Regions from separate parts of the Planococcus sp. MB-3u-03 genome, predicted to be linked through region 3. Evidence: riboswitches for the same ligand, from Rfam matches in the RefSeq annotation. Region 3 holds a riboswitch; each other region holds the start of a gene.
The links. A riboswitch is a leader RNA that binds a small molecule or an ion and turns the genes downstream of it on or off. The one in region 3 is predicted to bind cobalamin.

Region 1 (10,867 bases), 970 kb from region 3:
TGGAATCGACAGTCCGTGCCATTGCGGATGGTTCGATCGATACACAAGATATTTCGTTCTGGGATACGCTGGCATTCCAGCAAACCCGCGAAACGGAGTAAGACGAAGAAAAGCCTTTCCCGCTTTAACCGGGAAAGGCTTTTCTTATGTTGGAGCTTGTTATTCGTCTGCGTCGATGTCTTCTTGGTTTCTGCGGACCACGAGCACGTCGCATTTAGCTGTGCGGACGATACGCTCGGAAACGCTCCCCATAATCAGGCGTTCCGCGGCGTTCAGCCCGGTAGCGCCACAAACGATGACGTCCACTTTCAGTTCATTCGCCAGTTTTTTTGGAATGACTGTTTTCGGTGAACCGTATTCGATCATCGTATGGACATTTGTAGCACCGTGCGAAGTCGCTTCTTCCTTGTAGCGGGCAAGCAATTCTTCCCCGCTTTGCAGTGCGCGGTCTGCAATCGTGCGGTCGTATGCTTCAATGGAGCCGAATGAGCGATTATCGATGACATGCACGAGGTAGAGGTCAGCGTGATTTCGGGAAGCTGCGGCTGCGGCTTTCTTGAAAGCCCATTCAGCTTCTTTCGAACCATCCACTGCCACCAAAATTCGAGAATATTTCAAAGTCATTGTTCATTCCTCCTTCTATACTGCTACCTTTCGATACATTGTCGGGGACTTCCTTCTTTTTTCAGAAAATTTCCCATAAGATTTGGCTGAATTGTGAAAACGCATCCAAATTTTATGGGGGATATGGTACGCTTGAAAAAAGCAAGAGTACGAGAAAGGAGGGGGGAACCCTTTGGAATCAGGAATCGGCAATTTGACACCCGAGCTCGAGAAGCTACTGACGATCAGCCATCAAGTCAAAAAATATCAAAAAGGTGATTATCTTTTCCGTGAAGGGGAGGCGGTAAAAGGCCTTTACATTCTCCGTTCCGGAAAAGTGCAGATCGGAAAAGTAACACCCGATGGCCGTGAGCTATCATTGAAGATTTGCGGCACCGGTCAAATGGTCGGCGAGATTACCGTGTTCGCAAAAGGGGCCACTTATTTACTGGACGCCCGTGCGCTGACCAAGACCGTCTGCTTAAAAATTCCCGTCGAAGAACTGGAACAATCGCTTGAAAAAGACCCTTCGCTTGCGATGGCATTCATGAAATGGATGGGCATCGACCAGCAGAAAACGCAAACCCGTTTCCGTGATTTGATGCTCCACGGCAAAAAAGGGGCTTTGTATTCGACTTTGATCCGCCTCGGCAATAGCTACGGCGTAGAAGCGGAAGGCGGCCTATTGATCGATGTCTTGTTGACGAATCAAGAGTTGGCGAATTTCTGCGGCATGAGCCGGGAAATGGTCAACCGGATGCTCAGCGACTTGCGCAAACAAGGAACCGTCGGCATGAAAGACGGCAAAATCGTTCTATACAATATTCCCAAACTGAAATTCGACATCAATTGTGAAGAATGCCCAATTTACCTCTGCAAAATCGACTAATCTTAAAGCCTGCCGTTACGGTAGGCTTTTTGTTTGCTCTAGTAAAATTGGCTTTTTCTCCTTAAGAGCGTGGTGCAAAGGAGTTATATAGCTAAAATATAAGAGCAATGAAAGGAAAAGCTTCGGCTTTTCGACTTCGTTGCAGGGGCACGCTTTCCGGAGGGCTCGCATTGAGCCGCTTCGTCGCTGCGCTCCTGCAGGGTCTCAATTGTCTCGCTAATCCTCCCGGAGTCGGCCCCTTCCACTCCGTCTCTAGCTTTAGAGTGGAAGATCAGTTCTTCAGCTCCTTTAAAATGAAATGTAGAAATTCATATTATTCTATAGCTTGCTTCAAACAGGTAGAAGAATGAAGGGTCACATGTCTCTATCTACCAAACAAACCCATAACCTTAACTTGCTCAATCAGCGGCTTTTCAGATGCACCATCTCAGGAAGCGATTCCCACACTAGCCGGCAATTGCATATTGAAGCAGATGCGATTAAACAATCTACAGGCAATGAAATCTCTCAGCTGCCGGCGCCTAGGGTGAGCCGACGCAGTAAGACAAGTGTTCTTCTTGGCTTACTGCCAAAGGCCAACCCAAAGCAAGGCAGCGAATATTACCAAGAAGAAAAATAGAACAGGGGAACAACGCCACTCGCAAACTCCAACTATCCTGCACACACCTAATCCAGGAAGCGATTCCTCCACTAGCCGGCAACTGAATAAAGAAGCAGATCTGATTAAACATACCCGACTCAATGAAATCTCTCAGCCGCCGAGCGTAAAAGGGTGAGCCGACGTCGTAAGACAGGTGCTCTTCCTGGCTTATGGCAAGAGGCCAACCCAAAGCCCGGCGGCGACTGCCAACATGAAACTCCAATAGAACAGCGGAACAACGCCACACGCTATCTCCACCATTCATTCCAACAAATAGCAACTACCTAAAAGCCTGCTCATCTGCAGGCTTTATTTTTTTGGCGAAAATATGGACAGCTAAAAATAAAAACGGCTAGGTGTGATTTATGTCACAGCTAAACCGAAACTTAGGTCCTATGCTAAAGGAAACAGCAAACGAGCGAAGAGGTGGAAGCAATGGATAAGAAGCAATCGGATCATGAGGTGAATTTGAAGGGGACACTCGTCAGTGTATTCTTCGTCGGCATCGTCATCGTTGCCATGTGGGTTGCCGTGTATTTGATGTACGTAGCGAGATAAAAAAAGGAGAGATTCATCATGCATTTCCATAAATACGAGAAGATTTGGCTCAGTTTCGGCATCGTCTCGCTCATCGTCTTTTTGAGCGTCGTCGGCGTCAGCGCATTTTCGCAAAATCACACGCCGTCCGGAGGGATGGACACCATCGACCCGGAGAAAGTGAACGAAACCGCGCCATTCGATAACCCGGGAGTCACGCAATTGGACGAAGATACATATCAAGTAGCGATCGTCGCACTGGCTTTCGGCTACAACGCACCGGACTTGCGGGTGCCGGCCGGCAAAGAAATCATTTTTAAAGTCACCAGCACGGATGTGGTGCACAGCTTTACGATCGACAACACGAAAGTCAATATGATGGTCGTTCCCGGACGGATTACGACCAAATCCTACACATTTGAAGAACCGGGCAAGTATTTGATTCTGTGCAACGAATACTGTGGCACCGGGCACCATATGATGTCTACGGAAATTGAGGTGTACTGACATGATTGCCCAACCAGAACGTAAAATCGCCTTATGGCACTTAGGTGTCGCTTATACCGCATTTTTGATCGGTACGCTCATGGGCGTCTTGCAGGTATTTATCCGCAACGACGCACTTCAGCTCCCGGCTTGGCTTGATTATTACCAAATCCTTACTGCGCACGGCGTCTTGCTTGCACTTATTTATACGACCTTTTTCATTTTCGCCTTCTTTATCACCGGCATGAGCAAAAGCCTTGGCAGCTTCGGCCCTAAAGTCCGCTTGTTTTCATGGATCGGTCTGTGGGTGACGCTGCTCGGAACGGTCATGGCTACAGTCATGATTGTGGCCGGTGAAGCTTCAGTGCTTTATACATTTTACGCCCCGCTGAAAGCGAACGGATTTTATTATGTCGGCCTGGCTTTGGTCATTGTCGGCACGTGGATCTCGAGTTTTGCCTTGGTCGGCCATTACATGGTTTGGCGCCGTAACAATAAAGGGCAATTGAGTCCCTTGTTTGCGTTCATGACGGTCACGACCATCGTGTTATGGATCATCGCCTGTCTTGGCGTTGTTGCGACTGTGTTGTTCCAATACATTCCGTGGGCATTCGGTTGGACGGATACGATCAATGTGGAATTGAGCCGTTCGCTGTTCTGGTATTTCGGCCACCCGCTTGTGTATTTCTGGCTGCTTCCAGCGTACATCGCTTGGTACACGATCGTGCCGAAACTGCTTGGCGTGAAAGTGTTCAGTGATTCCTTGGCACGTCTCGCCTTCGTCTTGTTTATTCTGTTCTCGATTCCGGTCGGGTTCCATCATCAATTGACGGAGCCGGGTATCTCGAACTTCTGGAAGTTCCTGCAGGTCGTCTTGACCTTTATGGTCATCGTGCCATCACTCATGACGGCGTTCTCGATGTTTGCGACCTTTGAAATTTCAGGGCGCAAAAAAGGCGGCACCGGCCTCTTTGGCTGGTTCAAGAAATTGCCGTGGCGAGATGTCCGGTTCACGTCGATTTTCATCGCCATGGCGTTCTTCATTCCTGGGGGCGCTGGCGGGATCATCAATGCCAGTTTTCAATTGAATGAAGTCGTCCACAATACCTTATGGATTGTCGGGCATTTCCATATTACCGTCGGAACGCCTGTCGCGATGACGTTTATGGGCTTGACCTTCTGGCTCATCCCATATTTGACGGGGCGCCGTTTCACGAAGCGCATGCAGCGCCTCGGCTTTGTCCAGATCATCACGTGGTCGATCGGTATGCTGCTCATGTCGACTGCACAGCACGTATTAGGCTTGATGGGGGCTCCGCGCCGCACAGCTTACAGCGGCTATAACGACCACCCGTCGGCGATGGAATGGTTTGACGGCATCATCTCGAACCATGTGACGATGGCGATCGGCGGCACGATTTTGTTCCTGTCTGCCATGATCTTGATGTATATCGTCATCATGACGATGTTCGTTTCGCCAAAAGCGGAAACGCCTGAACAGATGGTGGAATTCCCGCTGGCGGAAAGCGATATGTCGAATACACCGAAATGGCTGGAAAACTGGTGGATTTGGATCGGCATTGCCGCCGCGTTGATCATCATTGCATACGCGATTCCACTGACCCACATGATCCAACATGCACCGCCTGGCTCGAAAGGATTTATTACATGGTAGGAGTTGAGGACAATGTTCACGATGGTAATCGCATTAATGGCCATTTTCATCGTTTTCACCGCGATGCTCGTTGAGTTGTCGGTGACGGACGAAGACTAAAGAAGAGCTGTTCCGGTAAGGTGCCGGGACAGCTTTTTCTATTCGCAACCAGTTGGAAATTGTATTTGAGCGGCATCTTCTATAGTATTTTAAGGAGAAGAAAGAGGTGGATGTGATGGGGTGGATGGACTGGGTTTTCACCGCTGTGAGCGTTATTTGGCTGGTCGAATTCATCGTTTTTAAAAATCGCGAGACCGGGCAAGGCGACCCGGTCGAAAAAAGGACATTCTTCGGGATCCTATTGTCGCTGATTGCCACCATCGTGTTTGGTTATTGGCTTCAGGAGCTGGCGGAAACAGAAATTGCCTCGGTGCTCAGGCCGATCGGGCTCGTGTTGCTTATCATCGGCGTCTTTTTGCGATTTTGGGGGATCATTCACTTGAAATCACAATTCACACGCCACGTGACGGTTAGGGAAGGCGATACGATCGTCAGCAGCGGCCCTTACCGCAAGCTGCGCCACCCGCTTTATACTGGCTTGTTTTTGATCGGCATCGGCATGGCGCTGTTCTTTACGAGCCCGATTTCGGCGATTGCCGGCGGCTTGTTGCTCGCTTTTGCACTCAATAAACGCATGCAGCACGAAGAAGCCTTGCTCGTCGAAAAGTTCGGGCCCGAATACAAGGAATGGATGAAGCACCGCGCCCGCTTGATTCCTTATATTTATTGAAGCTCAGCTATCGCGAATAAAGAAGTGGAAATCCCGGATCTTGCATCTGGGATTTTTCTTTTGAAAAAAACCAAAGCATTTCATTTTACATCGTGTACGATTTATTCTAATATAGATCGTGTAAGATATAATTTTTGGAGGGATATAAAAATGAAACCAATTTTTGAAACGACAATGATCAACAGCGGTGGACGTGAAGGCACGGTTTATTCACCAGATAATATTTTCAATCTTGATGTAGCAAAGCCAGTCGCGCTTGGCGGCCAGCCGAATACGGCAACCAACCCTGAGCAATTGTTTGCGGCAGGCTATAGCTCTTGCTTCAACAGTGCATTGGACTTCGTGTTGGAACGTGATAAAGTGAAAGTAACGAACAGCGAAGTCACAGCGACAGTTTCCTTGCTGGGCGATAAAACAGACGGCGGCGTGAAACTCGCAGTGCGCCTCGAAGTGGATATCGACGGCCTGGAAGATGGCAAGAAACAGGAATACGTCGACAAAGCCCACGCGTATTGCCCATATTCCAAAGCGATCAAAGATTCAGTGGACGTGGAGATTGTCGTTCGATAAGCAGAAAAACAGGTGATGACATGGACAAACCAACCAAGCTGGAACAGCAACTATGCTTTGAAGTGTATAAAGCGTCGAGCAATTTCTCGAAACTTTATGCGAAGACCTTAGAACCGTTCGGCCTGACCTTTACGCAGTATTTGGTCTTGCTCGTGTTGTGGGAAGAAGACGGCTTGACGATGAAAGAAATCGGGGGGCAACTCGGCCTCGGCACCGGCACGCTCAACCCGATCATCAACCGAATGATTCAAAATGGCCGCATCGTGAAAGAACAATCGGCTGAAGACCGCCGCGCTTTCCGGATTTCTTTGACGGAAAAGTCGCGTGCGGATGAAAAGCCGATTGAGCAGGCCATTCACGACAAGATTACCAGCTGCAATTATCTCGATGTCAATGCCATCGAACTGATGAACAACCTGAAAGCCTTAAATGCATTTTTCGGCGAGATGGATTTATGAAAATTCATGGAAACAGGAGTGATGAATGATGGGAATCTACGATATTAAGGTCACCGATGCCAGCGGGGAAGAGTATAAGCTCGAACGCTACAAAGGCCAGCCGATGGTCATCGTCAACACGGCGACCAAATGCGGCCTGCGCGGCCAGTTTGACGGCCTCGAAAAGATTTACCAGCGCTACAAAGATGAAGGCCTAGTCGTACTTGGCTTTCCGTCCGATCAGTTCGGCCAGGAAGTCGGGGAAGCGGCAGATGCCGAATCGTCGTGCCGCATGACTTACGGCGTCACGTTCCCGATGCACGACATCATCAAAGTGAACGGAAAAGATGCGCACCCGCTGTTCGATCATTTGACGTCGAACACGAAAGGCTTCCTGTCGAGCGGCATCAAATGGAATTTCACGAAGTTCCTTGTCGACCCGAATGGCAAAGTCGTGGCGAGGTTCGCACCGAAAGATACGCCTGATTCGATGCACAAAGATATCCAGAAAGTGCTCGAGGCCTAAACACGAACTGTTCACGAAAGCGGCGGGATGTGGTAAGCTGAACGTCACGATGAGTGAACGGGAGTGAAAGAAATGGGCAAAGCGAAAGCAAAATCAAAAAGCGGCGTAGGCCAAGGAACCGGCAAAAAAGGCTGGAACCGTTGGGAAAAAGGCAAAAACAAAGCCAAAAGTTTTAAGCCGTATACAAGCAAAGACAATAAAGAAGCCACGAACCAAAAAGGAAAGCAGCCAGAAGCTGAATCTGAATGGGTCGATGGATAACAAAAACCGCGCAGGCAATTGCGCGGTCTTTTTATTTCCTGGGAAATAGAGGGGGGAGCGGAGATAGCGTTTGGAGTTTTACTAAGAGCTAATCCAAAGCTAGACAGCGCAGTTGATGTGAAGAACAAATAGAATGCTGAAATCATTCGAAATGACCTCCACACTATCTTATTACATGCCCATCCAGGGAAGCGATTTCCCCACTAGCCGGCAACGTATACAGAAGCAGAGCTGGTTAATCATACTCCACACAATGAAATTTCCAAGCAGCCGAGCGCAAAGGGGTGAGCCGACGCAATAAGACAGGCGCTCTTCTTGGCTTATTGAGAGAGGCCAACCCAAAGTCCGGCGGTGACTACCAAGATGATGCATAACTGGAACGCCTGAACGATTTCACAAGTAAGCTCTCGCTGTCTTCACCGAAGCCTGCCCCGGGAAGCGATTTCCCCACTAGCCGGCAACTAACTAAAGAAATAAAACTATTTAAACAGTCTACTCACAATGAAATCTCCGAGCCGCCGAGCGCAAAAGGGTGAGCCGAAGCAATAAGACAGACGCTCTTCCTGGCTTATTGCGAGAGGCCAACCCAAAGCCCGGAGGCGACTACTAAAATGAAGCATAAACCAACCACTGGAACGATTCTAGAAGCAAACTCTCGCCATCTATACACAACCAGCAAGATTCAACGAACCACGTATCAAAAATTAACTACAAATTGAAAGTTTTATACGAAAAACACGCCAGCAACTAGACCCTTTTTCACTTTCTACAGGAAGTGCGAGAAAATCCTTGCGGCGAAATTCGAACTGGTCTATAGTGAAACTACAAGATTTGGTGATGATGTAAAATTTCAACACCATATATAGTGATACCGCAACAAAGGTGCCCAATATGGGCTGAATAGGGAATCCGGTGAAATCCCGGAGCTGTTCCCGCAACTGTAAGCGCAGACGAACCATGAAATCCCACTGTCCAATGGACGGGAAGGGCATGGGAGAGTGACGCGCGAGCCAGGAGACCTGCCTCTGTTGTCGTTTTGCACTTCTCCGGGAATTGGGAAGGATGACAAAGGTTTGGTTTGTGCGGCCCAAGTGTGCCCACCTAATTAACTTGCGTTTATGCCCCCATTCTCTTCGGAGAGTGGGGGCTTTTTTGTTTTTATAAGGAGGAATTCGTTATGCATAGAGAACAACTTCCGGCTGGCGTATCCAGGACCATCCAGTCCCGGCTCGTCTTGCCGCCGGATACCAATCATATGGGCACGATTTTCGGGGGCACCGTCCTCGCGTATATCGACGAAATCGCCGCCATCTCGGCAATGAAACATAGCCGCCGCGCAGTCGTGACCGCATCGATCGACAACGTCAATTTCCTGTCCTCGGCAAAAGTCGGCGATATCTTGATTTTGGAAGGCGTCGTCATTTCAACAGGCCGGACCTCGATGGAAGTGTACGTCAAAGCAGAATGCCAGCACATCGAAAGCGGCACGCGCAGTTTGACGACCACTTCGATTTTAACGATGGTGGCCGTGGATGCAGAAGGTCGGCCGACGCCGGTCGCAGGCGTAGTACCGGAAACGGAAAATGAAAAACGTTTGTTTGAGAACGCACAGGAGCGAAAAGAACGCCGAATGATCGCAAACGAATACGCAAAGGAGCTGTGTTGAAATGACTTTAGGGGCAGTAGAACGCGATAAAAAAATTCAAGATGCACTTGACCGGGTGTCGATGGACGAGCCGCATTGGACCTTCGAAGCAGCAGGATTGTATTTGGAGAAATTATACGAACAAGCTGCACAAACGCGCGGCTATAGCGCAGCGAACAAATACGATGATTTTTACGGGTTGATCGAGGGGCTGAGCCGACTCGGCATTTATTCGAAAGATTTGCTGGAAGCTTATTCCGAGGACGAAATCCGTGTATTAGGCCAAGAAATTGCGCCAGAACGCGATGAATTATTCAATTACATAGGCCTGTTTTTATTGGCGGATCGTTATTTGGCAAAAGACTATGACGGGCGTGTGTGGGAATTGCCGCAGGAGCGGTTTCTTGTCATCGCGATGACCTTGATGCAAAAAGAGCCGAAAGTGCGCCGCCTCGAACTCGTCAAAGAAGCATATTGGGCGATGAGCAATTTGTATATGACAGTGGCGACACCGACCTTATCGAATGCCGGGAAGAGCTTCGGGCAAATGTCCTCGTGCTTTATCGACACAGTAGCGGATTCGCTTGATGGCATTTACCAGAACAACTGGGACGTCGCGCGCCTCAGTAAAGACGGCGGCGGCCTCGGCGTTTATTACGGGAAAGTGCGCGCACTTGGTTCCGACATCCGTAAATTCAAAGGCAATTCGTCAGGCGTCATCCCGTGGATTCGCCTGCTTAACGACACAGCCGTCAGCGTCGACCAGCTTGGCCAGCGCCAAGGCGCAGTGGCAGTTTACCTTGATGTATTCCATAAAGACATCATGAATGGCTTCTTGGATTTGAAAACAAATAACGGCGATGAGCGCCGCAAAGCACACGATATTTTCACCGGCGTGTCGATTCCGGATTTGTTTATGCAAAAATTGCAGGAAACGGATGACAACGGCCGCAGCATCGGCGAATGGCATACGTTTTGCCCGCACGAAGTCAAGCAAGTGATGGGCTGGAAAGACGACCAGGGCAATCCGCTTGGCCTGGAAGATTTCTACGATGAAACGGACCGTAAATACTTTACGGAAAAATACGAGGAAGCGGTCAACCATCCTTTATTGGCCAGAAAATCGTTCCGTGCGATGGATGTTATGGCGCGCATCATGGTGTCGCAACTCGAGACCGGAACGCCGTACATGTTCTACCGCGACGAAGTGAACCGCCAAAACCCAAACAAGCACTTGCGCGGCATTGGCAAAACATCTATCTACTGCAGTAATCTGTGCAGTGAAATCGCACAGAACATGTCGCCGACTGAAATTATCAAAGAATACAAAGACGAAGAAGGCAATTTGGTCACTGTGAAAAAACCGGGCGATTTCGTCGTCTGCAATTTATCGTCCATCAACTTGCCAAGAGCGGTGCAGGCGGACGTCTTATCCCGCCTCATCCCGATTCAATTGCGCATGCTCGATAATGTCATCGACTTGAACACGATTTCGGTCGGCCAGGCAGAAGTGACGAATGGCAAGTACCGCGCCGTTGGGTTAGGAACATTCGGTTGGCATCATCTGCTGGCGCTTCGCAGCATCCATTGGGAAACAGAAGAAGCGGTCGAGTATGCAGACAGTTTGTACGAAGAAATCGCTTGGCACACCATCCGCGCATCTGCGGGATTGGCAGAGGAAAAAGGGGCTTTCAGTGAATTCCAGAATTCCGAATGGCATACAGGCAGCTTTTTCGAGCGCCGCGGCTACAACAGTGAACGCTGGGACGCGCTGCGCCGCAAAGTTGCAGCATCTGGTGTCCGCAATGGCTGGATGATGGCTGTTGCGC
Region 2 (10,867 bases), 1.1 Mb from region 3:
GATTGTTGAAGAAGTCTATAATCCGCTATTAATTAATACTGAGCTTCCCTTTTCTATATTCAAAATCAATGTTCTAGCTAAGTATTTGGAGAAGCGTTCGCTCGACTCCAGTGGTAAAGCGAGACGACCGAGACCCCGCAAGGCGCAAAGCGACTGAGGAGGCTTGGGCGCGAGCCCACGGAAAGCGAGCGATAAGCTTCGGAAAATACGACTTTTCATTTTCTCGACAACCTAAAAACATCAAGCTAATCAAAGCTTGATGTTTTTAGATTGCCGGGCATCCATTCCCTATTCAAAAGAAAATTTTTATACAAACATTTATTAACAAATAAAAGGATTGTAACTACTCAGATATAGTAATATTGTAGACAGATATAAAGTAATTTGGAAAGAAATGTTAAAGACACTTGCAGATAGGCCCCAACGATCAGTTGGCGAGAATGGAGACATACTATGGTGAATGATCAATCGCGGTATTCGAGGCTTGCGAACATCACACGCATTGTAAATACAAAGCTGGATTTGCATGAAGTTCTGCAGCAGGTCACGACGGCTATTTCCGAGGAAATCGTCCGATGCGATTCTGTTGGGATCTTTTTGCCAGAAGGCGATGGCACGTACCGCGGCTTTGCGGGAAAGCCTGAGATGATGAGCAGCGTGACACTGCAATCGCAAGTGATCGATCCGAAAACAGACAATCTGGCAGCGGAATTGATAGCGACACGGAAAACCATTTATATAGCGGATACATCAACAGATAACCGGCCGGACTTGAAGCCAGTAGGCGCCTTCCAAATCAATTCCTTATTGGCGTTGCCGATTTCCTTTGAAAAGGAATTCATGGGGATGGTGTTCCTGTTCAATTACGGGACCCCGATGAATTTGACGCAATCAGAGATTGAAAGTGTCGAAGCTTATGTAAATATGGCAGCGGTCGCCATTCAAAACGCGAAGAGCTTCAATCAAAAAGAGAAATTATTGAGGGAAAAGCAATTATTGCTCGACCTTACCCGTGAACTATCTTTCTGTTCGACGATCCAGGAAAGCCTGAACGTTTGCTTCGGCTATTTGAAACAGGCGTTCGGCGAGGGTGATTTTGCCGCACATATCATAAAATCGCCGAGTACGAAAGACGGCACGTCGGTCCAATTTCATGCAGCCGACGGAATGGTCGCACAAGAATGGCAGGAGCATCTCGCTAAACTGGGGACCCAAAATTATTCGGAGTTGGTCACACATGCCGTCTCACAGAAAGAGCCAATCCGCACTGATATGGGCACGAACCAAGGGTTATTGCTAATTCCAATGATATCCATAGGAGAAGTCCACGGTGTGATTTCAGCGGTATGCTGCTGCTCGGAATCAGAAAGTGCCATTGAGTTGCAGATTGCTTTCGCCCAAGCCATTATCGAGGCCACCGCTCCGGTTTTTTCGAATTTATTGTACATGGATCAATTGGAAGGAATGGCCGAAGAGCGGACGAGTGCATTGTACGCCGCGAACAAGCGGGTCAATAGTGTGATCGAAAGCATCACGGACGGTTTTTTTGTGCTCAATAAAAACTGGGAATACACTTACATCAACCAGCATCTTTTTTTACCGAAAGGCAAAAAAGCAGACGAAGTGCTCGGCAAAAACATTTGGGATGTGTTTCCGGAAACTGTCGATACACTTACCTATAACGAGTTCCATCGCGCCATGATCGACCGGGTGACGGTTCGCTTTGAGTCGCAATCCGATGCGGAAGACTTTTGGTTTGAAATTACCGCCTATCCGTTTGATGACGGCATTTGCTGCGTGCTGAAAAACATCAAGGAAAAGAAGCAGTACGAGAAAGAACTAAAACGGCTGGCCAACTTGGATTTGATCGGCCAGATGGCGGCGGGAATCAGCCACGAGATTCGCAATCCGATGACAACGGTGCGCGGTTTTCTGCAACTGATGGTCATGAACGAACAATTGGAGCCGCATGCTGCGCATTTCAACCTGATGATCGCTGAATTGGACCGGGCGAATGCCATCATCACTGAATTTCTGTCCGTTGGCAATACGCGCACTTCGGACATGAAAATGATGAGCTTAAACACCATCCTTGATGATATTTCACCATTGATCAAAATCGATACAGCCAATCAGAACAAACAAATCCATATTTACACGCAGGAAGTGCCGGAACTACTATTGAATCATAATGAAATCCGGCAATTGATCATCAATTTATACCGCAACGGACTGGAAGCGATGGATGAAGGGCAGACACTGACCATCGGCACCTATCCGGAAAACGAAAATTACGTGGTGCTGGCAGTGCAGGATCAAGGCAGCGGCATCGATCCCGCTATCATCGACAAAATCGGCACGCCTTTCTATACGACAAAAGATGAAGGCACGGGACTCGGCCTAGGCATCTGTTACGCGGTGGCGGCACGCCATAATGCCACGATCACCATCGAAACAGGACCCGAAGGCACCATCTTCTTCACGAAGTTTCCGGTTGAACCAAAGGCAGATGGTGAGCCTAATAAATAAAATTTCAGTTTCCCGACAAGTAGAAAAAACATCAAGCCAATTAAAGCTTGATGTTTTTTTCTATTTATAGAGCTCTAGTTGTGTAAATGAATTCGAAGTTGCTGCAAAAACAAATTCGCTGCACTGGAGAAAACCTGATGCTTTTTCCAAATGATATTTAAGTTCGCTTCTAGTTTTGGGCGCAATGGGATAAAACACAGTTTGCTGTCTTCGCCAGTATTCACTAACTTATCCAGACACAATGCATAGCCAATGTTTTCTTCCACCATCAATGCCGCGTTGTAGATCAAATTGTAAGTTCCAACCACACGCAGGTCCTCAATATTTTTCCCGAACCAGCCGGACATTTCATTGCTGACCGCCGTTTGGCGAGAAATCAGCAAGGGCTTATCCATCAAATCTTCAGGCTGGATAAACGGACGTTGTGCGAGCGGGCTGTCTTTTCGCATTAATACACCCCAACGGTCAGTCGCTGGCAGCTTTATATAATCGTATCTCTGCTTGTCCATCGGTTCGATGACAATACCGAAATCCAGCAAGCCATTCTTCAATTTATCGGTGATGTCGTCCGCGTTGCCGCTGTAAAGATGGAAACGGATACCCGAGTGGTTTTCGAGCAGCTCTTTGCATGCTTTCGCAATGAATCGCATCGCTTCGGTTTCACCGCCGCCAATATAAACTTCCCCGCCAATCTCTTGTTTCGTCCCTTTCAAATTAGCTTCGGTTTTCTCGGTCAATTCCACGATTTCCTTCGCTTTATTGAACAGGAACAGCCCTTCTTCCGTTAAGGTGATTTTCCGATTTCCCCGTTCAAATAAAGTCGTCCCGAGTTCCGCTTCCAGTTCTTTCAATTGCCGGGATAATGTCGGTTGAGACAAATGCAGCTGTTTGGCCGCAGCCGAAATGTTTTGTTCTTTCGCTACCGCAATAAAGTAGCGCAATACGCGAAGTTCCATAATAGCCTCTTTTTCTTATGCTCAAAAAGCATAATAGATTATTTGATATAGGTATTGGATATCTGAATCCTATCATTTTATGATGGGAACGAATAGATAATTATTTTGAAGGAGGAATTCTACATGGCAATTGAAGGAAAAGTCATTATCATTATGGGAGCATCCAGCGGCATCGGAGAAGCAACAGCCAGAATTTTAGCCGAAAAAGGCGCCAAGTTGGTATTGGCAGCGCGCAGAGAAGAGCGCTTGAAAGAGATCAAGGAATCACTGCCGGAAGCACACATCGTCTACAGAAAAGCTGATGTATCAAATCATGAAGAAGTGCAGCAAGTCATTGATTTGGCGATTGCCGAGTACGGTCAATTGGATGTACTGTTCAATAACGCCGGGATTATGCCGACCGCCCCGTTGGCTGAAACGCGACGCGACGAATGGAAAAACATGCTGGATATCAATGTCATGGGGGTGCTGAATGGCATTGCAGCGGCGTTGCCGAAGATGGTCGAACAAAAATCTGGCCACATCATCTCCACCGATTCTGTGGCAGGGCATGTGGTCTACCCGCATTCAGCCGTTTACTGCGGAACCAAATTTGCTGTCCGGGCCATTATGGAAGGCTTGAGACAAGAGCAGCGTGAAAACAACATCAAATCCACGATTATCTCACCGGGCGCTGTCCTGACCGAATTGTATACAACCATCAATGACAAAGAAGCATCGGCAGCTCTTCACCAAGCCCAATCAGAGTGGGGACTTGCCGCAGAAGATATTGCCCAGGCAGTCGCTTATGTCATCGATACACCGGATCGCGTTTCGGTCAGCGATATGATCATTCGCCCGACAGCTCAAGAGGTATAAAGAGAATAGAATAAGGAAAGGCGGTTTTCAGATGGAGATGCAAGAGTTTATCGATTTTTACAAAGCAGGCAAACCCATTTCAAGTACGGATAAAGAATTGCACGGCCTATTGGTGCAAAGCAGTTTTCAAGCCCTGAAAATCATGGTGGAGTTGAACTCAACCTTCAACACACAAGAAGAAATCGTCGCGCTGTTCTCTCAACTGACAGGCGCACCAGTCGACGCTTCGTTTTTATGTTTGCCTCCCTTCCACACGGACTTCGGCAAGAACATACGCATTGGCAAAAATGTGTTCATCAATACCGGTTGTTCGTTCCAGGACCGGGGCGGCATCACCATCGGCAATGGCTCATTGATCGGCATGAATGTCTCGATCGCTACCTTGAATCATGGCTTGCCCTTGGAAACAAGAGGCACCACCACGCCCTCTCCTGTAGTTATCGGCGAAAACGTATGGATTGGATCAAACGCCACCATCCTTCCCGGCGTGACGATCGGGGACAATGCCGTTGTGGCGGCAGGGGCTGTCGTTTCAAAAGACGTCCCTTCAAACACGGTAGTGGCAGGAGTCCCGGCAAAGGCCATAAAGAAAATTACGGAATAGCTGCGAATCATTTATTCACTAATTGGATGAGCGATAAAAAGAACGCATCGAGTCTAGGACTTGATGCGTTCTTCAACTATATAAGCCTTTTATCCATCATTTTCGGCGAAATCAAGAGCGACCGTGATATCCCCCTCTCCGACCGCTTGAGTAAATCTTTCCACATTTTCGATATAGCCGAGACGGGTATATTGATGGGAAGTTGAAAGCTTGTCATAAAAGAATACCAGGCAATCGTCTCCGTAAAGCATAATGTCCCCCGCATTAATATGCCCTGGGCTCTCAGAATTTGTTGGGAGCCTTTCTGAAAGATAAAAGAACTTTTCATTTCCATGAAGATCTTCCATATCTATGGTTAACGGAAGCAATTCAAGCAATGCTTCGGTTGTCTCGCTTTCGTAAAGTTGTGCTGAGAACACTTCGTTCCCTATTTGCAATTCTAAAGCAAGTAGATTTGCCATCTCCGCTTCCTCCCTTTCCTGGTTATCCCCGTTGCTTGGTTGTTCTTCAGCATTCGGCGCATCTCTTTCATCCGTTTCGCTCGCATCACAAGCACTTAAGCCAAGAGCCATGAGGATGATACCTAATGGCAAAGCTGTTTTTCATTTTCATTTCCCCTTCCTGTTGAGACTATGGAGAAATTTACTGAATCTAAATTAAGTAGGCTGATTTACTCGTCTTAAATAGATATTTTATATTTTCAATATCATCATAAAGCGATGGAATTCAAATGACCAATACCTATATCAAATAGTCCGGTATATGTTTTGGGCATACGATCTTTAAAAATGCCTTCAATTTAAAAACCGGACTCCATAGAGGAAGTCCGGCTTTTTGTTCTTTACCATCCACTATTTTCTAGTAGTATCGAAAAACACATTTCTTCTTACATTGTGCTCTTGTGGGCCGCGTAAGCAGATAAGCCGAGTAATTGGTAAACCGCTGCCACGTTCATATGGCTGCGAACTTGTGCCGCTAGAAAATCATACGCTTCTTCCCTTCGCTGGGCATCGGGTTTCACATCGTCTTCCAATGGTTCTAACCCTTTTTTGACTCGCAATTCATTGACTAGTTCACGCGTGAATTTCCGGTTATGGAAAATGCCATGGAGGTATGTGCCGATCACGCTTCCATCTGCACTGACTGCCCCGTCCATCCGGCCGTCCGACAGCTGCATAAATGGCAGAGCCTCCCCGCGGATAGTTGATCTTCCCAAATGAATTTCGTAGCCTGTTAGCGTTTGCCCGTCTTTTACTTGCTTGCCGGTCATTAAAACGGTTTTCTTATCCCCGACAAACACCGTGTCCACCGGCAGCAAGGAAAGGCCGCTTGCCGCTCCGCCTTCCCCGTCAACCGCTTCATGATCTACGAGTGATTCCCCAAGCAATTGAAAACCTCCGCAAACCCCAAAGATCTTGGTGCCTTGCTCGTGCAGCTGTTGAATCGCTCGATCAAAGCCGTTTTCTTTGAGCCACGCAGCATCAGCCAATGTGTTTTTGGTTCCGGGAATGACGAGCAGGTCAGGTGTACCGAGATCTTCGACTTTTCCGACCAAACGAACGCCCGTTTCCGGTTCATCGAAAAACGGGTCTATATCTGTGAAATTCGAGATTCGTGGGAGCCGGATGACGGCTATATCTACAGCAAACTCTCCTGGTTTCGGTTTTTTAAACCGCAGCGATGACAATGCAAGAGAATCTTCTGCATCGATTTGGACATCGAGATAAGGCAAGACCCCGAGCACCGGAATGCCTGTTTCTTTCTCCAGCCAGTCAATGCCATCATCGAGCAGCTCACGCATGCCACGGAATTTATTGATGATGATTCCTTTTACACGAATTCGTTCCGATTCATCGAGCAAAGCGAGCGTTCCGACGATAGCGGCGAACGCACCACCCTTGTCGATATCCACCACTAAAATGACGGCGGCATCTGCCAAGTGGGCCATGCGCATATTGGCAATGTCTTTATCCTTCAAATTGATTTCTGCAGGGCTACCGGCACCTTCAAGTACCAGCACGTCAAAATCCTGCTGCAGCCTGCGCATCGACTGCTCGACCGCCGGCATCACTTGCTGCAAGAAATCGTCGCGATAGGTTTTTGCATTCATGTCCATAAAGTGCCGGCCATGGACAATGACTTCTGACACCATGTCCTGCTTTGGCTTGAGCAAAATTGGATTCATATCAAAAGTCGCCGGAATACGGGCTGCTTCTGCTTGAACGCCCTGCGCCCTGCCGATTTCGCCGGCTGCTTCTGTCACAAACGAATTCAGCGCCATGTTCTGTGATTTAAACGGAGCCACACGGAAGCCATCGTCTGAAAAAATTCGGCATAGCGCTGTACAAATCAAGCTTTTCCCCACATCGGAAGCTGTTCCTTGAATCATAATCGAAACTGCTGGCATACTTTTCCCTCCACTCGCCAAAATAGAAAAATCCCCCGCGTGCCGCAAGGGATTGAGAAAAAACAGCAAAAAAAAGGCTGACTTCCAGCTTGTCCTTGCAAGCAAACGGGCATCCGCATAAAGGCAGGTCTCCTGGCTCGTGATCATCGCCTTCTGAATCTTCCCGAAGCATCGCTTCAGTGGCTTTTTCAGATGGCTCTCACTTACAGTGGCGGGACCGCGCCGGAATTCAACCGGCTTCCCTTTTAACTCATGTTCAAGACATAAGCAACTTTATGCATTGGATTCAAACTCTATTTTTCTTTTCATTATATACACAGTCATTCTTTCCTCACTAGCTTTACTTTTTTCATCTGTTACACCAACTGCTATACAAGCAATCGCACGCTCTATAAAATAAGAGAAAACACTAACTGAAGAGGAGAATGCCCGATGCCAAAGACAGCTTTATTAATCGTTGATGCCCAAAACGAGATGTTCGACCCAGCCAATCCCGTCCATCAAAGTGAACAATTGCTGGAGAATTTGCAGTCGTTGATCAAAAAAGCGCGTTCAGCCGATGTTCCCGTCATTTATGTGCAGCATAACGACGCCGGCCTTGTAGAAGGCACCGACTTTTGGCAAATCCATTCGTCCGTCACTCCTGAAGAAAGGGATACCGTCGTTCAAAAATGGACGCCTGATTCCTTCCATGAAACAAAGTTGCTAGAGGTATTGAAAAACAATGGCATCCAAAACCTTGTCATTGCCGGCAACCAGACTGAGCATTGTATAAATGCGACCACACGCAGCGCCAGCCAGCTGGGATTTGACGTGACACTCGCCAAAGACGCACACGGCACTTGGGATTCGGAAACAATGAGCGCACAGGAAATTATCGACCACCATAATGGCCTATTAAGCGAGTTTGTCACCTTGCAGGAGACGAAGGATATCGAGTTTTTGGGACGAGCTTAAATAACCCACGTACCTCGATAAAAAATTACAATTACTCTTCCCGGAATTTATTTTGGGAGGAGTTTTTTTATGAGAAAGTGAAGCTTTTGAGTTATGCATAAGATGCAGTCCACTAAAAAAGAAGAAACTCATATTAGAGTTTCTTCACTTCCAGTAATTCGTCATATATAAACATATATAATTATGAAACTCTGCTTTTAAAGTGTTATGGAACAGGCTATTGCATGTATCATTTTTTCTAGCAATTTCACCTTCTCTTGTTATTCCTCAAAACTCAATCAGTGAACCCTCATTAAAAGGGGTTATATAATGGTGCTCATCGAACCAATACTGGCTACACATCACACGGTCTGCTAATCACAACATTTATGTGATGTTTCGGAGACTTTTTGGCATTGTTCTCTTCAAAGAGGTGAAAAAAGCCTTTTGTGGAAAGCTTTAGGGTGGAATGGTTCATCTGTATTTATTTTACTCATCTTCTATGTTAAAATTTACTTAGTCTACTAAATGTATTATTTGGTTAAGTAAATGTACAGTTGATTTAATTTTCTTTTAGATAAGTTAAAGAATATATAAAATTATGGGAGGCAGAAAAATGAAGTTTGGAATTATAGGTGCAGGCCCCATTGGAGCCAGTCTTACTAAGAAATTAGTGAAAAATGGACATGAGGTCAAAATTGCCGATGCCCGGGACATTAAACATTTGGAAGGTAAGGACATTGCAGGAACACCTGTGGATGTCAAAGAGCTGATCACCGATATTGATGTTCTGTTAATCTCTCTCCCTCTCCATGTCATGCCGAGCATTCGGCCGATCATCGATCAAGTTGGGGATGAAGTCATCATTGCAGACACATCCAATTATTATCCATTTAGAGACAATGAAATCGAAGAAATCGAAAACGGAATGGTTGAAAGTGTTTGGGTGTCCAAGCAGCTAGGAAGACCGGTCATCAAAGCCTTCAGTAATCAATTAGCGTATACATTAGAAAATAAAGGAACTCCAGAAGGCACGACTGGCCGCATTGCCATGGCCATTGCCGGTGATGACCCCGCACAAAAACAAGTGCTGATCGATGTCGTGAATGAGCTCGGCTTCGATGCAGTGGATGCCGGTTCGTTAAGCGACTCTTGGAGAGAACAACCCGGAACTCCTGCCTACTGCACTGAACTGACAAAAGAAGAACTGATCGAAGCCTTGAATACGGCCGATAAAGAAAAAGCACCCGTCCAGCGGGATAAGGTAATGGAGAAGTTTTCAGCTGGCATGACGCATGATGATATTGTGAGAATCAACCGCGAGACCTATAATTCCTAATTCAGGAAACCCTTTTGTTAAAAACGAATGGATCAAAGAAGAAATGTTCTCATGCATCTATAAACATGATAAAAAAATGAAGCTCAGTAGCTGTCTTTTAAGCCACTGAGCTTCATTTTTTGTGTTTTTTAATTTAGCCAACTGCTTGTCATGTTATGTGAGATGTTTCTTAATTGGCTTAATCCAATATATTTAATGTGGTGAATTTATTACTTCGCGTTGGACTACTACCCGACGGATAAAGAATCCCATGACCAGGCCAATTACCGCGATCCCCACTGTAAACAAAAAGACGTTTTGCAATCCTGAAGCCATCGCATTGGCGATTTCCGCAGGCTGTGTCGGTGCAGAAGAACTGTGTAGATAGCTATCCATACCGCCTGTCAAAATACTGACGGCTACCGCTGTCCCGACTGCCCCGATCACTTGCTGCAGCGTATTCATGACCGCCGTGCCATGCGGGTATAATTCGGGCGGCAATTGATTTAGCCCGTTCGTTTGGGAAGGCATCCAAATCATTGCAATCCCAACCATCAGACCGACATGCAACGCCACGATAAATGCCACTGATGACGCAGTAGTCAATGTGGTGAAAAACCACAGCATCGTCGTAACGAGGATAAGTCCCGGAATAACGAGCCATTTCGGTCCAAATTTATCAAACAACCGGCCGATAAATGGCGACAATAGCCCATTCAACGCACTGCCAGGCAATAGCATGAGTCCCGCAATAAAGACAGACAATCCAGCACCTGTTTGCAAGAACATCGGCAGAATGATCATGCTCGACATAATGATCAACATGCTCATCATTACGAGAAGCAGCCCCACCACGTACATTGGAAATTTGAAAACCCTCAAGTTTAATAGCGGCTCCTTCATTGAGTTCTGGCGCAGCACAAAGAAGAGTAAGGCAATAAGACCAATGATGATAGAAGTGATAACGACCATACTGCCCCATCCCGCTTCTCCTTCACCAGCCTTACTAAAGCCAAAGACCACTCCTCCAAAACCGATAGTTGACAGTAGAACTGAAAACAAATCGATCCGCGGTTTTGTCACTTCAGTTACGTTTTCCAAATACTTCAGCCCGATTAACAAGCCGATGATCAGGAATGGCAGCGAGAACCAGAAAATATAATGCCATGTTAAGTATTCGATCAATAGACCGCCGATAGTCGGGCCGGTTGCGGGCGCGAACATGATGACCAGTCCGACAAATCCCATAGCCGCTCCCC
Region 3 (10,867 bases):
CAATTAAAAGAATTGGCAGATCAAGATCCTTTGACCTCTTTATATAATCGTCGTTATTTTATGGAGCAACTAGCTAAAGCATCAGATTGCACGCTTCATGATGGTAGATTTTTGGCCTTGTTATGTATCGATATAGACAATTTCAAAGCCATTAACGATACTTATGGACATCCTGCAGGAGACCATGTACTAAAAGAATTGGCAAATCAACTTAAAGAAGGCACAAGACTTGTGGACACTGTAGCACGTATAGGTGGAGACGAATTTGCTATCTTATTGCCCGACATCACTCAAGTTGAAGTGAAACTTATTGCTGACAGGTTACTCCTATCTATTCAGCAATTGACCATTCACTATCAAGATTGCCTGCTTGAGTTTACCGTATCGATTGGAGGGGAATTTTCACTGATAAAATGCCGCTTACTTCTATGATGGAGGTAGTAGATAAATCCTTATATAGCAAAAGATAAAGGGAAGAATAAAGTAGTCATTAGTTGAAAGTATATGGGATCTAATACAATTTATAAACTGTCTCCTAAATAGGGCGCGAATCGCAAGAATAAAAATTTAGTTTTATTTAAATAATCATTTCAAAAGTATTCGTAATAGCGCACTTTTGAAAAAGGAGAAAAGATGCGCAATGGACAGCCTCTTCTCTCCTTTTTCTGTATAAGTAACTTCCGATAAATTCATGATATGTAAACTAAATTAATGGTTAACCTAGAATTGTCAAAAATAAAGGTTTTTAGCAATTAAATTTTTATATTATTGGCCGCCTTTTATGGGGCTCAATCGTTTCTTGAAGCTAGACCAATATTACTTAATTTTGTTCAGAATTCATATTTTCCACAAATGTTATTCCAATTGGTAATTCAGCTATCATAGAATATCCGATTGGAATAAAAGATGCATGGACACGTATATGGCTGACTTTTTAGTCATAATTATTCTCCTAACAGTTTACTAATAATTTCTAGCGGAAAATTTGTTAAGCCATGAATGATGACGAGAGCCCAAAATTTCGATATTTTGACCATAAAAGCCCCAAAAATAATCCCATGAGTCCATGATTAGCAATGGAATTTGCTATAGTCACATCAATAGTGCCGGCGCTCTGAATAGTAACGTGCCAAACAGCCCATAACAAAGCAGATACACAAATGGCTGGCCAAGTTCCTAAAAAGCTCCAATCGAGTTTGTAACCAAACACGATAAAATAATTCTTCCAGAACACTGTTTAATAAGAAGGAAACTAAAGCACCGGTCAATAAAATAAGAAAATTTATTTCGTATGTATTAGACTCTGCAGAACCCCAAGGACTGAAATAATACATAAATATCCATACAAAACGGGTATGAGAGCAAATTTCCACTGTTTTTGCAGAGTGTGAGTAGAATTTTATTTTGTACGGCTTCCACTTGAAAATTATAAGAGGAACAAAAGAAGAAAAATAAGTTTGTAAATATAAAAATAGTCAAAAACGTTTTCAGCAGGCGTTATAATTAAAGCGAGAAAATATAAAAGAGCAGTAAACAATAGATAATGCGTTTGTGCCTTTAGAGTCTGTTTTTCCCCCTCATGTAAGCAGGGGGATTTTGGGTTTTTATATGGTAAAAAATATAAAACAATAAAAGGTATCCCGACTATTAACCAGTGCCGCCACAGTAAAAGTGAATCATCAAAATCTGCACTTACAATAATACGCCCGTTATTTGATAGAACAATCCATATAGAGGACACTATTAGAATGACTAGGGTTGTATAAGTTAAGTAAGAGTTCTTAGATGTAGTTATCATGTCTTTCCTCCCTTTTTTTGCGTGCCAATCTAGAAATTTCTTTTCCGACTTTGTCCGTTCAGCATTATAACGCTTCCGCTCATTGCTCCAGTTCAATTTACTTCTCCTTCTTCAACTCGTTTACTTCGTAAAAATCTATGATTTTATCAATGTATTCAATTACGTTTTCTTCCAAAAAGATTAATCCGGCTTTTTCTGGTGCTTCCTTTTGTAGGCTCCAATACTTTTCAATTAGTGCTTTATCACTGTTAAACGCTTCGTCAAGGAACAATATAAGTTTTCTAGCCAAGGTCTGAGATTTCATCGAGCTTGGGTTTTCATGCTTTTGTTCCCTGGCTGTTCTCAATAAGTAAACTATGTCCATAGATTCCTTCTCACCCATATGAAATAGGGGATTGTTAAAAACCTTCCTTTCTTTTTCACTAAAGTATTCTTTCAAATAAGCCATTTGCTTAACTTGATCTTCTCCCGTTTGCCCTATGTATTGGAATAGGTTGGTCCAACTAATGTCTTGTTCAATAAAAGATAGTTGCTGGGTTAACCTGAGCATTTTTTCCAGATAATCAAGGTGTGCTTTTTCTTTTGCAATAATAATCAATTGCTCTTCAAAAATGTCCTCCCAGTCATTTTCATTTAAAATAGATTTGATCTGTTCTAATTGAAATCCTAGTTTCTTTAAAGCGATAACCCGCTGCAGAATTAGAATATCTTCTTTTGAATAATAACGATAACCTGAATCTGCAATTCGGGAAGGTGTTAATAGATCGATTTCATTGTAATAGCGCAGTGTTCGAACAGTCAGGTTTAATTCTTTTGCCACTTTCCCAATACTATACATAAGCCACCTCCGTTTGTGCTTTCATTATTAGTATAACTCTGCCGTAAACGGAAGAGTCAACAGGCGGTATAAACTTTTCTGTAAATTTTATAAGCATATGGACCCTTAGTCCAAAAACCGTTCGTAAAAGTACACTTTTCCGAACGCTCTCAAAACAGCTTAATAAAGCGCGAAAAATGTTCGTAAACATACCAAAACACTTTACGAACGTTCGCTGGTTCTCGATGACTTTTACGAACGTTTTTCAACTCCTAGTGAAATACTGATTATGATCCATTCGCCTATGTACGGAGCCATGCCCAAAGCGGCCGACGCGGTGCCTCCCCTGTAACCTTTATTCAAGCTCCAAACAATTTCATTCTCCTCTCCTAAATCCAAATCAAAAGTGCTACACTGAAACTAAGTAAATAATCATGCAGGGAAAAGGTGCTGATTCGTCAGCGTAACAGGGAATCCGGTGAAAATCCGGAGCTGTTTCCGCAACTGTAAGTGCGTATGAAATAAGAGATGCCACTGGGGAGACCCGGGAAGGCCTTAGAGTAAAGCGATGCACAAGCCAGGAGACCTACCTTTTTCTGAACGTATTTTTGCTCTTCGGAAGATAAGAGGATCTACGGCAACTTTTTCCTATGGACAGCCTTGTGCTGGATATTCGCAATCGTGCCACTCTCTTCGTTGAGAGTGGCTTTTTTTGTCTCTTTTTGAAAGCGATACGTCTGCTGATATTTACGGATTCTATCCAGGAGGTGAACAAATGAAAAAAAAACATGCGCTACCTGTGCTACCCGTTCATGCGGGAAAGCGCTTCGACGGTCGATTTCGAGATCCGCACCGATTCCTTGACGACACGGATCGGCGAAGCCATCGCGGTCAACGATGTCCCGCAAATCATCGATGATTTGCGCTGCCTGCAGCCGATGGTTTATCACTTGAACGGCTCGGTGCGCGGGAAACTCGCGATTACCGAACAAGACCTCGCCGAGCTCAGCGACTTGTACGACCGCTACGTGGCGGAAGTGAAAGAGGAAATCGGCCAGTTCGTCCTGCCGCAAGGAACCCACGCTGCGTGCATTCTTCACGTCTGCCGCAGCGAAGCGAAAAAGTCCGTCCGCGCCCTGCACCATGTGATGCTTGAGCGCGAAGTGCCGGAGCATTTGATGGACTATGCCAACCTGCTCGCCAATGTCTTTTTTGTCATGGCCGTGTATGCCAATAAGCAGCACGGCGTCGATGAAATCCCATTCGTCAGCAAATCCTATCCAACAAAACGCATGAAGAAAAAGGAGACTCACTCGTGAAAATCAAATCATTTCTCTTACTCAGCATTCCACTCTCTTTAACACTCGGTGCTTGCCAAGATGATACTGCCGAAGTACCGGCAACAGACGAAACAACAGAAGAAACGCCAACTGAAACTGCAAGCGACGCACCGTACACGGTCACCGATGACCGCGGCGAAGAACTCGAATTCGAGCAAGCGCCTGAAACGATCGTGTCGCTCATCCCGAGCAACACCGAGATCGTCTTTGCACTCGATTCCGGCGATCAATTGGTCGGCGTTACCGACTATGACAACTACCCGGAAGCGGCACAGGACATCGAACGCGTCAGTGATTCCGTGGAATTCAATGCCGAGAAAATCATCCAGCTCGACCCGGATGTCGTTTTGGCTTATTCAACCGGCGAGGCACCGCCTGCCCTTTCCCAACTTGAAGATGCCGACATTCCGGTATTCGTTATCGAATCGGCTACTTCATTCGATGAAGTATACGGCGATATCGAACAAATCGCCTCTGTTCTTGCCAAGGAAGAAAAAGGCGCTGAAGTGATCGAAGGCATCCAAACGCAAATCGAAGATGTCCAAGAACGCCTTGCAGCGGTCGAAGAGCAAAAAGAAGTGTACGTGGAAATCAGCCCGTCCCCTGAAATTTACACAACCGGTAAATCGACGTTCATGCAGGAAATCCTAAACCACGCCCAAGTGACCAATGTCTTCGAGGACCTGGAAGGCTGGCCGAATATCTCTGAAGAAGAAGTCATCACCCGCGATCCCGAAGTCATCTTGACGACCGTGTCTTACGTGGAAGATGCCGTCGGTGATATCGAAGCGCGCGACAGCTGGTCGGATGTGGAGGCGATTGAGAATGACGAAGTGCATTTCATCGATTCCGACATCACTTCCCGCCCTGGGCCGCGCATCGGTGAAGCGGTGCAGTTAGTTGCGGAAACGGTTTATCCGGAATTGATGGAATAAGTTTATTCATTTGCGCTTCACTCAACAAGCACAGACATTCCCTAAGCTATTTCACTGTTTATAAAGTCCTGCATCATAACGGCGCAAGTCCTGCTCTCACTCTGTTTCAGAGGGAATGAATAGTCTACTCATCAATAAAAAAGGCGCAACCGATTAAGTCGGTTACGCCTTTTTTCTATTCATAATCCCGCTTCATCGCGGATGTCCTGCTCGGTTATCGCCCCGCCCTTTCCAGTCCCATTGACGTCTTCAAGTTTAACGTCCAGTTCTTTCGCGAGATGGCGAAGTCTTGGCGACACGCGGGTAAAGCTCGCTGTCTCTTGTGACGCTTCGTTTTCCTCCGCCTGTTCGAGATGGACTTTTTCAGAAGCCCCCGTGTTCTCGGCAGCTTGTCCTTTTGGGTCGATGACTGCAAGCAATGTACCAGCTTTGGCGGAATCTCCGCGCTTCACGTGGATTTTCTTCACCGTCCCACCCGTTTCGGCACGGATTTCAGACACCGCTTTTTCCGTCTGCACTTCACACAGCACGGCGCCTTCTTCGACGTAATCGCCTTCATCAACGAACCACAGGACAATCAAGCTCTCATCGGTATCTTCAGACAGCTTCGGCAAAGTCACATCATGCATCCAATCGCCTCCTTTACGCTTCATCCATCATCTGCTTGACTGTCTCGACGATTTTATCCGGCCCCGGCAAGACGAAATCTTCCAGCACATGGCTGTACGGAATCGGCACATCCGGAATCGCCAGGCGCTTGATCGGCGATTCAAGTTCATAGAGCGCTTCTTCCGAGACGATGGCCGCGATTTCAGCTGTCATGCCATACGAGCGGTAATCCTCATCGACGACGACCAGCCGATGCGTTTTCTTCACTGAATTGAGGATGGTATCTTTATCGATCGGCGCCAAGGATCGCAGGTCGATGACTTCCGCTTCGATGCCATCTTGTGCCAATCGCTCTGCCGCTTCCATCGCATAATGCGTCATCATCTGGATGCCGACGATGGTTACGTCTTTGCCTTCCCGCATGACATTCGCTTTGTCGAGCGGCACGGTATACGATTCTTCCGGCACATGGCCGACCGCATAATCGAGCTGGTCCATCCACCCGAGTCCTTGAAGTGATTTATGGAACATGAAAACGACCGGATTGTCGTCGCGTATCGCGGACGTCATCATGCCTTTTAAGTCATGTGGCGTGCTCGGTGCGACCACTTTCATCCCCGGCATATGCGCAAATGTCGCATACAAAGTCTGGGAATGCTGCGCAGCATCGCTATAACCGCCGCCGACCGAAGTCATGAGCACCATCGGGAGGCGCACATTGCCGCCCGCCATATTCGGGATTTTCGCCATATGGTTATAGATCTGGTCCATGCAGACGCCGAAGAAATCGACGAACATCAATTCTGCAATCGGCCGCATGCCTTCTGCCGCTGCACCGATCGCCGCACCGATAAACGCCGTCTCGGAAATTGGCGTATCGAGCACACGCTCCGGCCCGAATTTTTCCATCAAGCCTTGCGTCGAACCGAAAATGCCGCCGTATTTTCCGATATCTTCACCGAGCACGAATACGTTTTTGTCGTTCTCCATCTCCTGGGCAATCGCTTCCGCCATCGCTTTATTGCCCGTCAGCATTCTTTTTTTCGCTGTCTCCATTTCGGATAGGCTCCTTTCCGGATTTAAGATGTAAAGACGTCATCCAATGCGGCTTCAGGTTTCGGATAATCGCTGTCGCGTGCAAACTGGTAGGCTTCGTCCACTTGTTGTTTGGCGCGTGTTTCGATTTCTTCCAGTTCCGGTTCATTCACATGTTCCGCATCCAAGAGCTGCTGGCGCAGTTTCATGATCGGGTCGCGCGCCCGCAGTCCCGGCACTTCTTCCTTGTCCCGGTATAACTCGGGATCGCCCTGGAAATGGCCGAGGAAACGGAAAGTTTCAATTTCGATGATTGTCGGGCCCTGTCCGTTGCGTGCCCGGTTGACCGCTTCTTCCGATGCCTTGTACATCGCGATCGGATCATTATCTTTTACATAAGCCCCCGCTACGCCATACGCCGAAGCGCGCAGGTCATTCGATTCGACAGAAGTCGACGCCGTCTTTGGAACCGAAATGCCGTATGAATTGTCTTCGACGACGATGATGAACGGCAAATTCCACAGCGCTGCCAAGTTGAGCGATTCATGAAACGCTCCGGCATTTGCCGCTCCTTCACCGATGAATGCCACGGCGACCCAGTCTTTTCCTTTCATTTTATTGGCCATAGCCGCACCGACCGCATGCGGAATGCCGGCTGCCACGATGCCGCCACATGAGAATTTCACTTCCGGATCGAACAAATGCATATGCCCGCCTTTGCCTTTTCCGAGACCTGATTCTTTTCCGAAAATCTCCGCCGTCATTTTCTTCAAGTCGACACCTTTGGCGATGGCGTGATGATGCGGACGGTGCGGCGCGGTTACCGTATCGTCTTTCGTCAAATGCACCATCATGCCGGCGGCGGCTGGTTCCTGCCCGGTCGCGAGATGCATTTCACCCGGCACGGGGCCTTCACCGATATTGAACACCGGTGACTTGCCTTCCGTATACGCCTCCACCATCTGGTCTTCATAATAGCGGATCTTGACCATTTGCTCGTACATCCACATCAGCTTGTCGACAGATACAGAAGGCTGTTTTTCTTCGAACTTAGTCACTGCTACTCCTCCTTTTTTACTCCATAAATTCGGATGGCGTGCGACAAATTCCATAGGCCTAAACACTCTCAGTGTACTCTTCTCCAATAAATATTTCAATATTCTGATAATAAAAGACTAGAGAATTTACAATTAAGGTGATCTTCTTTAATTAACAGGTGCAACTTGTTAGAAACTGATTACAAATGCATCTGTTCATCCTTTCCTTTCAAAATTGTAATATCGCTAAACAACAATTATTTATTGATAAACGATAAATAAATCGCTATACTTTGGATATTAAGAAGTAAAGAGGTGTGTTTTATGAAACGGGAGACTTTGTTTTTGAAAGTGGTGCTATTTCTCATGGCGCTACCGGTCATCGCGCTTTGCATCTTCGTGGTGCCACCGCTTTCGGGCATTATCCAGGACGGTCCTGATCAGCTGGCGTTTTTGCAATATGTGTTTGTCACCTTGCTTTATGCAACAGCGGTTGCGTATTTCGTCGCGCTGTACCAGACTTATAAATTATTGAGCTTTATCGATGACAATATCGCCTTCTCTGTGCGCTCAGTGACGGCGATCAAAAACATCAAACGGTGTGCGCTGGTGATCACCGGCATTTACGTTCTCGCAATGCCGTTGTTTTACATCATCGCAGAAATTGATGATGCCCCGGGACTGATCCTCATGGGCGCGGCGATTGGCTTCGGCGCACTTGTCATCGCCGTTTTCGCAGCGGTTTTGCAGAAGCTGCTTACGCACGCCATCGACATCAAATCAGAAAACGATCTTACGGTCTGAGGTGATACCATGCCAATCATCATAAATCTCGACGTCATGCTCGCCAAGCGCAAAATGAGCATGACCGAGCTATCCGAAAAAGTCGGCGTCACCATGCCCAATTTGTCCATCCTGAAAAACGGCAAAGCGAAAGCGATCCGCTTCTCGACTCTTGAAGCCATCTGCAAAGTGCTCGACTGCCAGCCAGGCGATGTATTGGAATACCAGGAAGAAGAATAGTCCTGACTTCCTTCGCTTTTTGAAAACAGTAAATTTCAGAGCAACTTGCCCATTCTTCGAAACCAAAGGAGGAAAAGATCTTGCTGACAAAACTGGTCGCTGCATTTAATCTAGCAATGTCGTTAGGCGCATTTTATATGGGCATTTCCATGCTGCCGTTCATGGGGGTGTTCGTGGAATTTCCATCCGAGTGGGCCGGCGTCATGCCCTTCAGTAGTTGGTCCGCTTTAGCTATGTATGGAATGATTGTCTTCGGAATCGGGAATGCCGTGGTTGCGGTTTATGGGTTCATGAAGAAAACGCGGGTGTTTTTTGTGGCGAATCTTGGTTTAGGAATCCTGCTATCGCTAAGTGCTGCATTGCCGATCGTGTTGCTCGGGGAATGGTATTTGCCTCTCGTGTTCTTTTTCTTCCTCGGTTTCACGCAAATGACTCTCAGTATAGTCGGATTTACTACTAGAGGCATCCATAGGAATACAGAAAAAACTCAAGGCGTATGAAAGCCTTGAGTTTTTTAATGTTTATTATTTTGGCAAATACGTTTGGTCATGCGGATCTGCCCCCGGTGGCTCGTTTCGTCTTCCACGACATGGAACCAGAGAAAGTACTTATTGTAGACAACTCCGTGATCACACTGCCCTTCTTCGTACAACCAGCTATCATTGACACTTTCCAATAGCGACAGCGTATGATCCCTGACCTTCTTTAATTCATCTAGGTAATAATCAAGCGGATGGTTGCGGATCGCGCTTCTCGCTTTGTCCCCAAGTTCAAGCGGCACGAGCCATTGCTCCAGCTCCTGTTGTGTCAAGTCACGGTTTTCGAACGTGATGACCTGGTGCACAAATTCAATTGCCGCCATGTGCATCAAGAGCGCCCCGATCGAATTCGATTGCCCATCAGCCAAATAATCGAGCGCTTCGATAGACAAACCTTCTACATCCGCCAATGTAACCGCGCGCGTATAGTCGAGCATCGACACGAGTTCGCCGATCTTCGGCGAGAATCCTGCTTGTTCCTTGATCCGGTAATCCATACTGCTCCCCCCCTTCCAGCTTACAAGCCATTATTAGCAATGAAAAAGACTGGAGCGCTCCAGTCTTTTTTTGTGTATTGCTTCTATATGAATGCTACGCCAAGCTGAACTTCTTTTGGATCCGCTTTACAATATCCGCTTCCTTGCTTTGGATGAATTCATTAGCGATTTGCTTTACCATCGCATTGATCTCCCTATTCATTTCCGTTTTCATCCTTACTTGATCAATGACTACACCATTCGGAGTAAACTGCCGGCCTGAAAGTTCATCGAGCGAGACATTATAGAGGTCTGCCATTTTCACCAGCAATTTGAGATTCGGCTCACCTTTCCCGGTTTCGAAATTACTATAAGTTGCACGTGTTATTATTAGATGATCCGCAACCACTTGCATCGACAATTTGTTCTGTACTCTGAGCGCCTTTAGGTTTTCTGCTAACTTTGCCATAGATAGACCCCTTCACAATCAATTTACTTACTTTATTCATTTGTTGGTTGGTTGAAATAATCGCTTCATTTACATGAACTGGTATTGATACTAGTTAAGAATTATACATAATAATTAAATAGTAACATATTCATAATTAAGTTATAATCACAATATCACGTAAATTTGGAAATAAATATAGAAAGGGTTTTGATTATGCTAAAAAACCTATTGAATAAATGGTTATCCTCATCTACTGAAACAGTAACTCATGACCCTAATGCTACTCCGATTTCGAAAGTCTATCTATATGAACCAAACCAAGCCGCTCTGAAGCAGGTCATGGAATCCCCTGACATTTCCGGAGAAGCGCCAGGCTATGTCTATTTCGTGCAAGAGCACTTGAATGGTTCTTTCAAAATCGGCAAAACCAAGCATGTGGAACGGTATATGAACCTCTTTGTCGTGAAGCTTCCTTTCGAAAACAAATTGATCCATTTGATTAAATCCGGCAACCACCATCAGACAAAAGCTGCCTTTCATCAGCATTTCAAAGACAAACGGCTCGAAGGTGAATGGTTTGCTTTGAATCAGGACGATGTGGCCTGGCTAAAAGCTGGCGGATAACCTGATACTATCCAGCAGACGATTTCGGGCGGGCAAACAATTGAAGGCTCCCCATCATCGAAGGCGGAAAAAGATGACAAACCGCTGACGCCCAAGCAGGCGGCATTCGCCAAAACCCTACTAAACAAGCTTGAAGGCCGCTACGAACTGGCTGTCGATTTTTCGCAGCTGACCCATAAAGAC

Region 1: it holds a riboswitch for cobalamin, as region 3 does, so the genes downstream of both, CW734_RS17380 (acyl-CoA thioesterase) here and CW734_RS05375 (hypothetical protein) in region 3, are expected to answer to the same signal.
Region 2: it holds a riboswitch for cobalamin, as region 3 does, so the genes downstream of both, CW734_RS17000 (cobyric acid synthase) here and CW734_RS05375 (hypothetical protein) in region 3, are expected to answer to the same signal.

What each region holds. Positions count from the first base shown of each region.
Region 1 is NZ_CP025135.1:3,229,126-3,239,992, reverse strand. It holds gene CW734_RS17435 (M14 family zinc carboxypeptidase) at 1-101, shown strand, start outside; gene CW734_RS17430 (universal stress protein) at 160-624, opposite strand; gene CW734_RS17425 (Crp/Fnr family transcriptional regulator) at 797-1,492, shown strand; gene CW734_RS17420 (hypothetical protein) at 2,568-2,690, shown strand; gene CW734_RS17415 (cytochrome c oxidase subunit II) at 2,709-3,176, shown strand; gene CW734_RS17410 (b(o/a)3-type cytochrome-c oxidase subunit 1) at 3,178-4,830, shown strand; gene CW734_RS17405 (methyltransferase family protein) at 5,045-5,599, shown strand; gene CW734_RS17400 (organic hydroperoxide resistance protein) at 5,750-6,169, shown strand; gene CW734_RS17395 (transcriptional regulator, SarA/Rot family) at 6,190-6,627, shown strand; gene CW734_RS17390 (glutathione peroxidase) at 6,656-7,132, shown strand; gene CW734_RS17385 (DUF3934 domain-containing protein) at 7,205-7,393, shown strand; cobalamin riboswitch at 8,257-8,434, shown strand; gene CW734_RS17380 (acyl-CoA thioesterase) at 8,571-9,059, shown strand; gene CW734_RS17375 (ribonucleoside-diphosphate reductase subunit alpha) at 9,061-10,867, shown strand, end outside.
Region 2 is NZ_CP025135.1:3,146,179-3,157,045, forward strand. It holds gene CW734_RS16975 (GAF domain-containing sensor histidine kinase) at 454-2,529, shown strand; gene CW734_RS16980 (LysR family transcriptional regulator) at 2,604-3,485, opposite strand; gene CW734_RS16985 (SDR family oxidoreductase) at 3,609-4,343, shown strand; gene CW734_RS16990 (DapH/DapD/GlmU-related protein) at 4,375-4,947, shown strand; gene CW734_RS16995 (cyclophilin-like fold protein) at 5,037-5,519, opposite strand; gene CW734_RS17000 (cobyric acid synthase) at 5,834-7,354, opposite strand; cobalamin riboswitch at 7,460-7,644, opposite strand; gene CW734_RS17005 (cysteine hydrolase family protein) at 7,787-8,311, shown strand; gene CW734_RS17010 (NADPH-dependent F420 reductase) at 8,907-9,629, shown strand; gene CW734_RS17015 (DHA2 family efflux MFS transporter permease subunit) at 9,822-10,867, opposite strand, start outside.
Region 3 is NZ_CP025135.1:820,045-830,911, reverse strand. It holds gene CW734_RS05395 (sensor domain-containing diguanylate cyclase) at 1-432, shown strand, start outside; gene CW734_RS18670 (CPBP family glutamic-type intramembrane protease) at 989-1,210, opposite strand; gene CW734_RS05380 (MerR family transcriptional regulator) at 1,896-2,636, opposite strand; cobalamin riboswitch at 3,044-3,223, shown strand; gene CW734_RS05375 (hypothetical protein) at 3,404-3,934, shown strand; gene CW734_RS05370 (ABC transporter substrate-binding protein) at 3,931-4,890, shown strand; gene CW734_RS05365 (biotin/lipoyl-containing protein) at 5,070-5,519, opposite strand; gene CW734_RS05360 (alpha-ketoacid dehydrogenase subunit beta) at 5,533-6,555, opposite strand; gene CW734_RS05355 (thiamine pyrophosphate-dependent dehydrogenase E1 component subunit alpha) at 6,579-7,544, opposite strand; gene CW734_RS05350 (DUF2975 domain-containing protein) at 7,896-8,375, shown strand; gene CW734_RS05345 (helix-turn-helix domain-containing protein) at 8,385-8,594, shown strand; gene CW734_RS05340 (hypothetical protein) at 8,675-9,094, shown strand; gene CW734_RS05335 (DinB family protein) at 9,109-9,630, opposite strand; gene CW734_RS05330 (helix-turn-helix domain-containing protein) at 9,725-10,078, opposite strand; gene CW734_RS18665 (GIY-YIG nuclease family protein) at 10,400-10,684, shown strand.